Regions from separate parts of the Salinispora sp. CH2A1_6 genome, predicted to be linked through region 2. Evidence: riboswitches for the same ligand, from Rfam matches in the RefSeq annotation. Region 2 holds a riboswitch; the other holds the start of a gene.
What was found. Region 2 has a riboswitch for thiamine pyrophosphate ahead of AC1UKG_RS08555 (ECF transporter S component). Riboswitches for the same ligand answer to the same signal wherever they lie in the genome.
Positions count from the first base shown of each region.

Region 1: linked by a shared signal. The riboswitch ahead of thiE (thiamine phosphate synthase) and the one ahead of AC1UKG_RS08555 (ECF transporter S component) in region 2 are both predicted to bind thiamine pyrophosphate.

Region 1 covers NZ_JBXEDG010000016.1:280,758-286,816, forward strand. The annotation lists gene AC1UKG_RS22360 (methyltransferase) at 1-308, shown strand, start outside; gene AC1UKG_RS22365 (ABC-F family ATP-binding cassette domain-containing protein) at 350-2,029, shown strand; gene AC1UKG_RS22370 (aldo/keto reductase) at 2,046-3,014, shown strand; TPP riboswitch at 3,158-3,267, shown strand; gene thiE (thiamine phosphate synthase) at 3,262-3,888, shown strand; gene thiO (glycine oxidase ThiO) at 3,882-5,072, shown strand; gene thiS (sulfur carrier protein ThiS) at 5,063-5,263, shown strand; gene AC1UKG_RS22390 (thiazole synthase) at 5,260-6,039, shown strand; gene AC1UKG_RS22395 (thiamine phosphate synthase) at 6,036-6,059, shown strand, end outside.
Region 2 covers NZ_JBXEDG010000003.1:780,705-786,763, reverse strand. The annotation lists gene AC1UKG_RS08580 (metal ABC transporter substrate-binding protein) at 1-284, shown strand, start outside; gene AC1UKG_RS08575 (metal ABC transporter ATP-binding protein) at 281-1,042, shown strand; gene AC1UKG_RS08570 (metal ABC transporter permease) at 1,044-1,919, shown strand; gene AC1UKG_RS08565 (metalloregulator ArsR/SmtB family transcription factor) at 1,957-2,265, shown strand; gene AC1UKG_RS08560 (alpha/beta fold hydrolase) at 2,270-3,100, opposite strand; TPP riboswitch at 3,204-3,309, shown strand; gene AC1UKG_RS08555 (ECF transporter S component) at 3,382-3,978, shown strand; gene AC1UKG_RS08550 (ABC transporter ATP-binding protein) at 4,046-5,473, shown strand; gene AC1UKG_RS08545 (CbiQ family ECF transporter T component) at 5,470-6,059, shown strand, end outside.

The DNA.
Region 1 (6,059 bases), on a different contig from region 2:
TGACCACGGCCAACGCCGCGCGGGTCGGGGCGGCGGCCCGGGTTCGGGTCGTCCCGCCGGACGCGGTTCCAGCGGCGGTGACCTTCGACCAGATCTGGTCGAACCCGCCGATCCGGATCGGCAAGAACGAGCTGCATCAGCTCCTGCTGAGCTGGCTGCCCCGGCTGGCACCGGACGGGGTGGCCTGGCTGGTCGTCGCCCGGCACCTCGGCGGTGACTCGTTGCACCGCTGGCTCTCCGAGCGGGGCTGGGAGGTCGCGCGACCGGCGAGCCAGAAGGGCTACCGGGTGCTGCGGGTGACCCGGTAAAACGGGTTGGCCCGGCCGGGCTGGCCCGGCAGGATGCCAACGTGGGTTACGTGGACGTGGCAGCCGTCGGGCACTGGCTGCCCGACGGGCGACAGCTCTTCGGCGATGTGTCGTTCCGGGTCGCTGATGGAGCCAAGATTGCCCTCGTCGGGCCGAACGGCGCGGGCAAGACGACCCTGTTGCGCATGGTCGCCGGCGACCTGCCGGTGCAGCGCGGTGCGATCGCCCGCGCCGGCGGCCTGGGTGTGATGCGTCAGTTCATCGGGATGATCGGCGACGAGTCAACCCTCGTCGACCTGGCTCTCTCCCTCGCCACGCCCCGGCTGCGTGAGGCCGGTCAGCGGGTCGCCGGGACCGAGACGGCGATGCGGGCGGCCGAGGTGCGCGGCAAGTACAGTACCGCCGCCGGCAGGGCCCAGCTCGCGTACGCGGACGCGCTCGCCGTCTGGGGGGAGGCCGGTGGGTACGACGCGGAGGTGCTCTTCGACACCGTCACCACGATCGTGCTCGACCTGCCGTGGGACACCGCGCGGCACCGTCCGGTCCGGACGCTCTCGGGCGGTCAGCAGAAGCGCTTCGCCCTGGAACTGCTTCTGCGTGGTCCCGAGGAGGTGCTCCTGCTCGACGAGCCGGACAACTTCCTCGACGTGCCCGGCAAGCGCTGGTTGGAGGCGCGGCTACAGGAGTCTGGTAAGTCGGTGCTGTATGTCTCGCACGACCGGGAGCTGCTGGCCCGTACCGCGGACCGGGTGGTGGCTGTTGAGGGCGGTGGCGCGTGGGTGCACCCCGGTGGCTTCGCCAGCTGGCACGAGGCCCGGGTCGCCCGGCACGACCGTCTCGACGAGCAGCGTCGGCGGTGGGACGAGGAGCACCAGAAGCTGCGGGAACTGGTGCTGATGTACAAGCAGAAGGCCGCGTACAACTCCGGGATGGCCTCCCGCTACCAGGCGGCCCAGACCCGGTTGCGGAAGTTCGAGGAGGCCGGACCGCCGCCCGTACCCCCGAAGGAGCAGGACATCCGGATGCGGCTGGCCGGTGGCCGCACCGGTAAGCGTGCCCTGATCTGCGAGCAGTTGGAGCTCGACGGCCTGACCTACCCCTTCGACCTGGAGCTCTGGTACGGCGACCGGGTCGCCGTGCTCGGTGCCAACGGGACCGGGAAGTCGCACTTCCTCCGTCTGATCGCCCGGGGCGGAACCGATCCCGATCCGGTGAACCAGCCGGTCGACGGCGGAGCGGGGCTCGCCCCCGTCGGGCATGACGGGGTGGCCCGCCTCGGTGCCCGGGTCCGACCCGGTCACTTCTCCCAGACCCACGACCGGCCAGAGCTGATGGAGCGGACGCTGGCCGACATCCTCTGGCGGGGCGACGAGCACCGCGCCGGCATGGATCGGCACACGGCGATGGCCGCGCTCTCCCGGTATGAGCTGGCCGGGCAGGGGGACCAGCGGTTCGGCACCCTCTCCGGCGGCCAGCAGGCTCGGTTCCTGGTGCTGCTGCTGGAACTGTCCGGGGCGACCCTGCTGCTGCTTGACGAGCCGACGGACAACCTGGACCTGGCCTCGGCGGAGGCGCTCGAGTTGGGGCTGGCCGCGTTCGCGGGGACGGTGGTGGCGGTGACCCATGATCGATGGTTCACCCGCTCGTTTGATCGATTCCTCCTGTTCCAAGGGGACGGCGAGGTGGTGGAGGCCGCCGAGCCGGTCTGGGAGATGGGGTGAGCACGGGCGGCTTAGGGTGGATTTCGTGACTGAGATGACGTACCGCCGGTTGGGCGATTCCGGGCTCGTGGTGTCCGCAGTCGGCGTGGGCTGCAACAACTTTGGCCGTCGGGTCGACCTGGACGGGACCCGGGCCGTGGTGGCGGCCGCCCTCGATTCCGGGATCAACTTCTTCGACACCGCCGATATCTATGGTGCGCCACCGGGTGGCTCCGAGGAACTCCTCGGCCAGGTGCTCAAGGGGCGCCGGGACGATGTGGTGATCGCCACCAAGTTCGGGATGGACATGGACGGCCATAACGGGCCGGACTACGGTGCCCGCGGTGCCCGGCGCTACGTCATGCGGGCGGTGGAGGCTTCGCTGCGTCGGCTGCAGACCGACCACATTGACCTGTATCAGCTGCATGAACCGGACCCCGGCACCCCGATCGACGAGACGCTCGCCGCACTGGACGACCTGGTCACCGCCGGCAAGGTGCGTTACCTGGGCAACTCCAACTTCGACGGTTGGCAGATCGCCGACGCCGACTGGACCGCCAGCTCGCGCGGGTCGACCCGGTTCATCTCCGCACAGAACCACTACTCGTTGCTCGAACGGGGTGTCGAGGCCGAGGTCGTCCCGGCGTGTGAGCGGTTCGGGCTGGGCCTGCTGCCCTTCTTCCCCCTCGCCCACGGCCTGCTCACCGGCAAGTACAAGCGCGGTGAGGCAGCGCCGTCGGGCAGCCGGCTCGCCGGTGGCGGTCGGTACGCGGCCCGGCTGGCGGCGGCCAACTGGGACACCATCGAGGCGCTCGAGGCCTACGCGGCCGAGCGCGGGCTCAGCCTGCTTCAGGTCGCCATCGGCGGGCTCGCCGCCCAGCCCGCGGTGACCTCGGTGATCGCCGGTGCCACGACGCCCGACCAGGTTCGGGCCAACGCGGCGGCGGGCGCCTGGCAGCCCGACGCCGACGATCTCGCGGCCCTGCGGGCGGTACTCGACAGCTAGAAAGTGGAGAATCCGGGCCTCCCATCGTCTCGACGGTGGGAGGCCGATTTCGTGTCCGGGCCGGCTCCGGCGGCGGCCGGTCCGCACCCTGCGCCGAGGACGCCCATCTTGGCACCCTCACGGGGTTGCCGTACGGTGGTGGGTAAGTAACCCACGGGAGCCCGGTAAACCGGGCTGAGAGGGGGGCTGAGAGCCCCCGACCGTTGAACCTGATCCGGATAGTGCCGGCGCAGGGAGGAGAGTTGCCGTGTCGTCCCTTGGGCGTCTACATCTGATTACTGACACTCGACCTGGGCACAACCCGCTCACCGTGGTGCGGGCCGCCCTGCCGGTGGCCCGAACCGAACTGGTCGTCCAGGTCCGCGTGACCGATGACGCGACCGACCGGCAGGCGTACGACCTGGCCCGTCAGGTGAGCGCGCTCTGCGCCCCCTACGGTGCGACCTGCCTGGTGAACGATCGGCTACACGTGGCCCTGGCGGTTGGTGCTGCCGGTGGCCACGTGGGCGCCGAGGACCTGCCGGTCGGGGCGGCCCGCACGGTGCTCGGCTCCGCCGCCGTCCTCGGCGCCACCGCCCGGGACGCGGACACCGCCGTCGAAGCGGTCGCCGCCGGGGCCAGTTACATCGGGGTCGGGCCGGTTCACCCCACGACCACGAAGGATGGTCTGCCGCCCGCGATCGGTGTGGCGGGGGTGCGAGCGGTCGCCGCCGCGGTTGCCGTGCCGGCGATCGCCATCGGGGCGGTCACGGCAGCGGACGTGCCCGCGCTGCGGGCAGCTGGCGCGTACGGAGTGGCGGTGATCGGTGCGCTCTCGCACGCCGCCGATCCCGCCCGTGCCGCCACCGAGCTGATGGCGGCACTGACGTGGTGAGTGATCTCGTCGCCGCGGGCGGCGACCGGAACCTCCCGTCCAGGCCCGACGTCGCGGTGGTCGGGGCCGGGCCGATCGGCTTGGCCATCGCGTGGCGATGCGCGGCCCGCGGGCTCCGGGTCGTCGTACACGACCCAGACCCCGGCTCGGGTGCGGTGCACGCCGCAGCGGGAATGCTCGCGCCGGTCGCCGAGGCGTACTTCGGGGAGCACGAGCTGACTGGCCTGCTCACCGAGTCGGCGGCGCGCTGGCCGGCGTTCGCCACCGAGCTGGCCGCCGCCTCCGGCATGGATCTCGGCTATCGCAGCGAGGGCACCCTGATGGTTGGGCTCACCGCCGACGATCTCGCGGTGGCCCGCCGGCTCTGGGCCTACCAGCAGGGTCTTGGACTGCCGGTCACCCCACTGCGTCCCTCCGAGCTTCGAGACCGCGAGCCGGCGCTGTCCCCCCGGATGCGCGGTGGCGCCTACGCCGGCACCGATCACCAGGTGGACCCGCGGCGGCTGGTGTCGGCGTTGCGCACCGCCACCGAGCGGGCCGGGGGAGTGCTGGTGCCGACGCCGGTCCAGCAGTTGACCGAGGTGACCGCGGAGATCACGGTGGTCGCGGCCGGCTGCGGCACCGCTGCCTTGACCGGGCTGCCGGTTCGCCCGGTCAAGGGGCAGGTGCTTCGGCTCCGTGCTCCCGGTGCGCCGGGCTTCCAGCACGTGATCCGGGGCTTCGCCGACGGGGAGCCGGTCTACCTGGTTCCTCGGCAGGACGGGGAGGTGGTGGTCGGGGCCACCGCGGAGGAGCGCACCGACACGGTGGTGACCAGCGGTGCGGTGCTGCGGTTACTCCGGGCCGCCACCGACCTGGTACCCGAGGTGGCTGAGTACGAGCTGATCGAGGCGGTCGCCGGGCTTCGCCCGGGCAGCCCCGACAACGCGCCGATCCTGGGCCCGCTCCCGGGCCGGCCGGCAGTGCTCGCCGCGACCGGGCACCACCGGCACGGGGTGGTGCTCACCCCGGTCACCGCCGACCTGATCGCTGACCTGATCACCACCGGTACGCCGGATCCGCTACTCACTGCCTTCACCCCGGAGCGCCTCGGCCCGGGGCTGCCCCATCCACCCGCCACCGCCGACCCGGCGTGCGGAGCTGCCGGGCCCCGGCTGACCCCCCAGGAGGAGTCGTGGAACTGACGGTGAATGGCCTTGGGCGCAGCCTGCCCACCGGCTCCACTCTCGCGGACCTGGTCCGGACGGTGACCGCACAGAAGCGTGGCCTGGCGGTCGCAGTCAACGGCGAGGTCGTGCCGCGGGGCGGCTGGTCGGTAACCCTGCTGTGTGACGGCGACCGGGTCGAGGTGCTTAGCGCCGCGCAGGGCGGGTGAGCGGGATGACCTTCGAACTGGGTGGGGTACCGATCCCGTCGCGCCTGGTCCTCGGTACCGGCGGGGCGGCCAACCTGACCGTCCTGGAACAGGCGATCCGGGCTTCCGGCACCGGCCTGGTCACCGTGGCGCTGCGCCGGGTCGACACCACCCAGGGCACCTCGGGCGGCCTCCTGGACCTGGTCGACCGCTGCGGCGTGCGGTTGCTGCCGAATACCGCCGGCTGCTACACGGCGGGTGAGGCGGTGAAGGTGGCTCAGCTGGCCCGGGACGCGTTCGAGACCGACTGGGTGAAGCTTGAGGTGATCGGCGATGAGCGCACCCTGCTGCCCGACGGGGTGGAACTCCTGCGGGCCGCGGAGGAGTTGGTCGCCGACGGGTTCACCGTGCTGCCGTACACCTCGGACGACCCGATTCTGGCGCGTCGGCTCGCCGATGTCGGCTGCGCGGCGGTGATGCCGGCGGGTTCCCCGATCGGGTCGGGGCTCGGGGTGTCGAACCCGCACCACATCCGGCTCATCCGGCAGAGCGTGACGGTGCCGGTGATCTTGGACGCGGGGATCGGCACCGCCTCCGATGCGGCGCTCGCCATGGAACTGGGCTGTGACGCGGTGCTGCTCGCCAGCGCGGTGACCCGGGCCGCCGATCCGGTGGCGATGGCGACAGCGATGCGGTACGCGGTCGAATCCGGCCGGCTCGCCTACCAGGCGGGTCGGATACCGCGCCGGTTCCACGCCCTCGCCTCGACTCCAGACGATGGGCGGCCAGAGCTGTGAACGGGCCGACCGGCTTGGTG
Region 2 (6,059 bases):
ACCAGCTGGAGCAGATCGGCATCACCGGACTGAGCCCGGAGCACGAGCCGTCGCCGCAGCGGCTGGCCGAGGTGATCGAGGAGGCGAAGGAGCACCAGGCCACCACGATCTTCTTCGAGACGCTGGTCAGCCCGAAGGTCGCCGAGACCATCGCGGCCCAGGTCGGGGCCGAGACCGCGGTACTCGACCCGCTCGAGGGGCTCGCCGCCGACAACAACGGGGACTACTTCTCGGTGATGCAGGCCAACCTCGCGACGCTGCGAACCGCGCTGGACTGCACATGAGCACACCCGTCATCACCGTCACGCGGGCGGCGATCGGTTACGAGGGCCGCGCCGTACTGCGAGACATCTCACTGACCGTGACCACCGGAGAGGTGGTGGCCGTACTCGGCGCCAACGGCTCCGGCAAGTCCACCCTGACCCGGGCCGTGCTCGGGCTCGTCCCGCTCAGCTCCGGCTCGGTCGAGCTCTTCGACCAGCCGGCGCGGCGATTCCGTCAGTGGCACCGCATCGGGTACGTCCCGCAACGCCTCGGCGCTGGCGGTGGCGTACCCGCGACCGTCCGCGAGGTGGTCGCGGCGGGGCGGCTGGCCCGCCGCGGCATCCTGCGGCCCCCCGGCCGCGCGGACCGGAGGGCGGTGGAGACCGCCCTGGCGGCGGTCGGTCTCGCCGACCGGACCGGGGACCCGGTCTCCACTCTCTCCGGCGGCCAGCAGCAGCGCGTCCTCATCGCTCGGGCCCTGGCCGGTGAGCCGGAGCTGCTGATCCTCGACGAGCCGACCGCCGGTGTCGACGCGGCGAGCCAGGAGGCGTTCGCCGGCGCGCTCCAGAAATTCGTCGCTGGCGGTGGCACCGTCCTGCTGGTCGCACACGAGCTGGGACCGCTGCGGCCGTTGATCTCCCGAGCCGTCGTCGTGCACGCCGGAGGGATCGTTCACGACGGCCCGGTACCCGAGCCGGCCGGCCACCACGCCGACCCCGACCACGACCACGTGCACCCGCACGGTCCCACCGAACCCGCCGGTCTCTGGAGCGCGTGAGATGGAACTCTTCCAGTACCCGTACATGCAGCGTGCGCTGGTCGGCGCGTTGGTTATCGGCCTGGCCGCCCCGGCGCTCGGCATCTACCTGGTACAGCGGCGCCTGGCACTGATCGGCGATGGCGTCGGGCACATGGCGCTCACCGGCGTCGGCGCCGGCCTGCTGCTGAACCGCTCCCCGGTCCTGGTGGCGGTGATCGTGGCGAGCCTCGGCGCGATCACCGTCGAGTTGGTCCGGGCCCGCGGTCGCACCTCCGGTGACCTGGCGCTCGCCCTGCTCTTCTACGGGGGTATCGCCGGCGGTGTGATGCTCGTCGGGCTCTCCGACAGCACCAGCACGAGCCTCAACGCGTACCTCTTCGGCTCGCTCTCCACCATCGCCCCCACCGACCTGACCACGATCGCGGTGCTCGGCGCGGCGATCCTGGTCACCATGCTGGCGCTGCGCCCAGCACTCTTCGCGATCTGCCACGACGAGGAGTACGCCCGGGTCTCCGGGCTGCCCGTCCGCGCCCTCAACCTGCTCCTCGCGGTCGCCACCGCGGTCACCGTCACCATCGCGATGCGCGCGGTGGGCGTCCTACTGATCAGCGCGCTGATGGTGGTGCCGGTCGCCGCCGCCCAGCAGGTCACCCGCGGCTTCCGCAGCACGATGACGGCCGCCATGGCGCTCGGCCTCTTCGCCGCCGGCTCGGGTGTCTACGTGGCGGCCAACGCCGACACCGCCCCCGGCGCGTCGGTGGTGCTGATGGCGATCGCCTCGTTCGCGGTGGTGGCGCTCGGCGGCGTGGGCTGGCGGATGCTACGACGACGGCGGGTCGCCGCACCGGACACACCGGCCGTAGAGCCGCACGAGGTGGTGCTCAGCCGGTCCTGACCAACTCCGCAACCCTGGGATTGGTTACCGTTACCCGGTGAGCAGCGAGTCCGGGTACGACACCTTCGAGGGGGCGAGCGAGCTGCTGCGCGCCCTCTCCGCCCCGATCCGGCTGGCCATCGTCAGCCAACTCGCCGAGGGTGAACGGTGCGTACACGAGCTGGTTGACCAGCTCGGTGCGGCGCAGCCGCTGGTCTCCCAACACCTACGGGTGCTCCGCGGGGCCGGGGTGGTGCGCGGTTCCCGGCGCGGGCGGGAGATTGCCTACACGCTGGTTGACGAGCACGTCGCACACATCGTGGCGGACGCGGTCAGCCACGCCGGCGAGCACACCACCCCCGCCTGAGGGCTCACTTCGGGTCCCGGACCCGGGCCAGAATCGCGTCGGCGAGCGGCGCTGGCGCCCGGTCCGGAATCCAGTGGCTCACCCCGGTCAGCTCGACGAAGCGGTAGTCCCCGGTCACGTGGGCGGCACAGGCTGCGGCGGCGGTGCGGCCGATCGCGATGTCCCGGTCGCTCCAGACGTACGTCGTCGGCACCGACACCGGCCCGACGGCCGCCAGGTCCCCCCAGGACATCGCCCGGTACCAGTTCAGGGCGGCACTCAACGCGCCCGGAGCGCGCATCGGTTCGACGTATGCGGCCACCCGGTCGGCGTCGCCGGCTCCGGCCAGCATCCGGCGCAGCCCGGTCGCCCGCAGGGCCAGCAACACCGCCTCCGCCGTCCTTTCCCGCCGAAACAGCCGCATGTACGCCGAGCGGGCCCGCTGGGACCGATCGGTGCGCAGGGCGTGGGCCATGGCCCCCGGATGCGGCACGGAGACCGCGGTCAGCGAGCGCACCCGGGCCGGATGCCCGGCAGCGAGCGCCCAGCTGACCACCGCACCCCAGTCATGCCCGACCACGTGCGCAGCGGCGACGCCGAGGTGGTCCAGCACCGCCACCGCATCACCGACCAGCTCACCGAGGCGGTACGCGGAAACCAGCGCCGGACGGGCGCCGGGCGAGTAGCCGCGCTGGTCGAGTGCGTACGTGCGCAGCCCGGCAGCGTGCAGGAGCGGCACCACGTCGGCCCACTCCCCACTGTGCTGGGGAAAGCCGTGCAGCAGAAGCACCGGCGGGCCGGCCGCCGGGCCACCGACGCGGACATCGAAGGCAAAACCACGGACATCGACACCCATAATCGCAGCCTACCCGGATTCGGCCGAGGGAACCCCGGTCAACCTGCACCGATGTCACTTTGTTGAAAGATCTTCGGAGGTGCTAGCGTCGGTGACACATTTTCACCTCCGACAGGGGAGCGCACAGCGCTGAGAGTGTGGGCAACGCCCACAGACCCTCGAACCTGATCTGGGTAATGCCAGCGCAGGGAGTTCGGTCGGCCTCCAGTCGCGCCGTCGTCCGGCCGGGCCGGAATGGACGTGCCCTCCCCTGGTCTCCTGAAGCAGACAGGGAAAGACCGATGAGCAAAGTCACAACAACGACCAACCGCTGGCGCACCGTCGATGTGGTCGTCGCCGCCGTCATCGCCGTCACCTTCGGCGTCATCTTCTGGGCCTGGGGGCTACTCTGGAGCGTCGCCACCCCGGTGTTCGCCTTCTTCCCGCCGGCCCAGGCCATCATGTACGGCGTCTGGCTGATCCCAGCGGTGCTCGGCGGCCTGGTGATCCGCCGCCCCGGTGCGGCGCTCTTCTGCGAACTGGTGGCCGCGATCGTCTCCACCCTGCTCGGCTCCGAGTGGGGCAGCATCACCCTCCTCCAGGGTCTGGCCCAGGGGATCGGCGCCGAGCTGGCTTTCGCCGCCTTCCGCTACCGCTCCTTCCGGCTACCCACGGCACTGCTGGCGGGTGCGCTGACCGGCCTCGGCGCGGCCCTCTTCGACTTCTTCGTCTGGAACGGCGAGTACGCGCTGGGCAGCTACCGGATCCCGTACGCGCTGCTGACGATCGCCAGCGCCACCGCCATCGCCGGGTTCGGCGCCGAGAGGCTGACCCGGGCCCTGGCCCGGACGGGCGTGCTGGACCTGTTCCCCGCCGGCCGCGAACGCACCACCATCTGAGCGCCGTGTCGACCGAGGCGTTGGGACCGCAGACCGCGGGTCAGCATCCAGCTTTGGGGCGGCGTCGGTGAGCGCGGTCCGGTTGCGGGACTTCGGGTGGCGGCACGCGGGGCGGAAACGGTGGGCCGTACGCGGGCTCGACCTGCAGATCGAGCACGGCGAACGGGTCCTCCTGTTGGGGGCCTCCGGGGCGGGTAAGAGCACCCTGCTCGCCGCGCTGGCCGGACTGCTACCGGAGGACTCCGGCGAGCAGGAAGGCACGGTCGAGGTTGACGGCCGGGACCCACGCCGGGCTCGAGAAGAGGTCGGCCTGCTCTTCCAGGACCCGGAGACGCAGCTGGTGATGGCGCGCTGCGGCGACGATGTCGCCTTCGGCCCCGAGAACCGCGGGCTACCCGCCGCGCAGATCTGGCCCCGAGTGGACGAGGCCCTGCGTCGGGTTGGCTTCCGCTACGGCCGGGACCGGCCGACCGCCGCCCTCTCCGGCGGCGAACAGCAGCGCCTCGCCTTCGCCGGGGTGCTCGCGCTCCGCCCGCGCCTGCTGCTGCTCGACGAGCCGACCGCCAACCTGGACCCGGCCGGTGCGGTGCTGATCCGCGACGCGGTCGCCGCGGCGCTCGATGCCGACACCACCCTGCTCCTCGTCGAGCACCGGCTCGCGGAGGCGCTGCCGCTGGTCGACCGGGTGGTCGTGCTGGCACCCGGCGGCGGTGTCCAAGCCGACGGCACCCCGCAGGCGGTCTTCGCCGCGCACGGCGAGGCGCTCGCCGCCGAGGGGGTCTGGGTGCCGGGCCATCCGGTGCCGTCGCGACCGGCCACCACCACCGCCGGGGAGACGTTGCTCACCGCCGACCAGCTCGCTCTGCCGCCCCGGCTGGCCAGCGTCTCCCTCACCGTACGGGCCGGCGAGGCGCTCGCGGTCCACGGACCCAACGGGGCCGGGAAGTCCACCCTGGCTCTCCTGCTGGGTGGGCTGCTCGCACCGGCGGCGGGCCGGGTCACCGCGACGGCGGAGCTGGCCGGCGGGGACGCCCGCACCCCACCGCACCGGTGGCGGGCGCCGGCGCTGGTGGGCCGGATCGGTACGGTCTTCCAGGACCCGGAACACCAGTTCGTCACCGCCGCCGTCGCCGACGAGTTGGCACTGGGACCACGCCGCACCGGCCGAACCGAGGCGCAGGTCCGCGCCACCGTGGACACGCTGCTCGACCGGCTCCGCCTGACGGCGCTCGCCGAGGCCAACCCGTACACCCTCTCCGGTGGCGAGGCGCGGCGGCTGAGCGTCGCGACGGCCCTGGCCACCGCGCCCCGCCTGCTCGTCTGCGATGAACCCACCTTCGGCCAGGACCGGCGGACCTGGCGGGAGCTGGTGGAGCTCTTCGCCGAGCTGCGCGACAACGGGCACGGGCTGGTCACGGTGACCCACGACCCGGAGTTCATCGCCGCACTCGCCGACCGCCAGGTACGGCTCGACCAGCCGCGGAGCGCACCGTGATCAACCTCGAACCGGTGACCCGACCAGACGCCCCACTGGCCCGGCGCAACCCGGTGGCGAAGCTGGCGGCGGCGCTGCTCTGCTCGGTCATCCTGATCGCCACCCTCGACCCGGTGGCGCCGGCCATCGCCATCGCCTTCGAGCTGGCCCTGCTGCCGCTGTTCGGCGTACGGCTCCGGGTGCTCGCCCGCCGGGCCATGCCGCTGCTGGTCGGCGCGGTCGGCGTCCTCGTCACGCTGGTGCTCTTCGCCGCCGAACGCTCCGGGCGGATCCTGGTCGAGGCCGGCCCGTTCCTGGTCACCTCCGGCGTGCTGATCACCGCGCTCGGTCTGGTGTTGCGCATGTTCGCGGTAGCCCTGCCGGGATTGATCGTGGTGGCGACCACCGACCCGACCGACCTGGCCGACGCGCTGGTGCAGAACGCCAGACTGTCCGCCCGCTTCGCCTACGGGGCGCTGGCGGCGTTCCGGTTGGTGCCGCTGCTCGCCCAGGAGTGGCAGATGATCAGCATGGCGCGACGGGCCCGGGGCGTCGACGCCGGCCGTAACCCGCTGGCCCGGCTGCGGCTCTTCGGGTCGACCGCGTT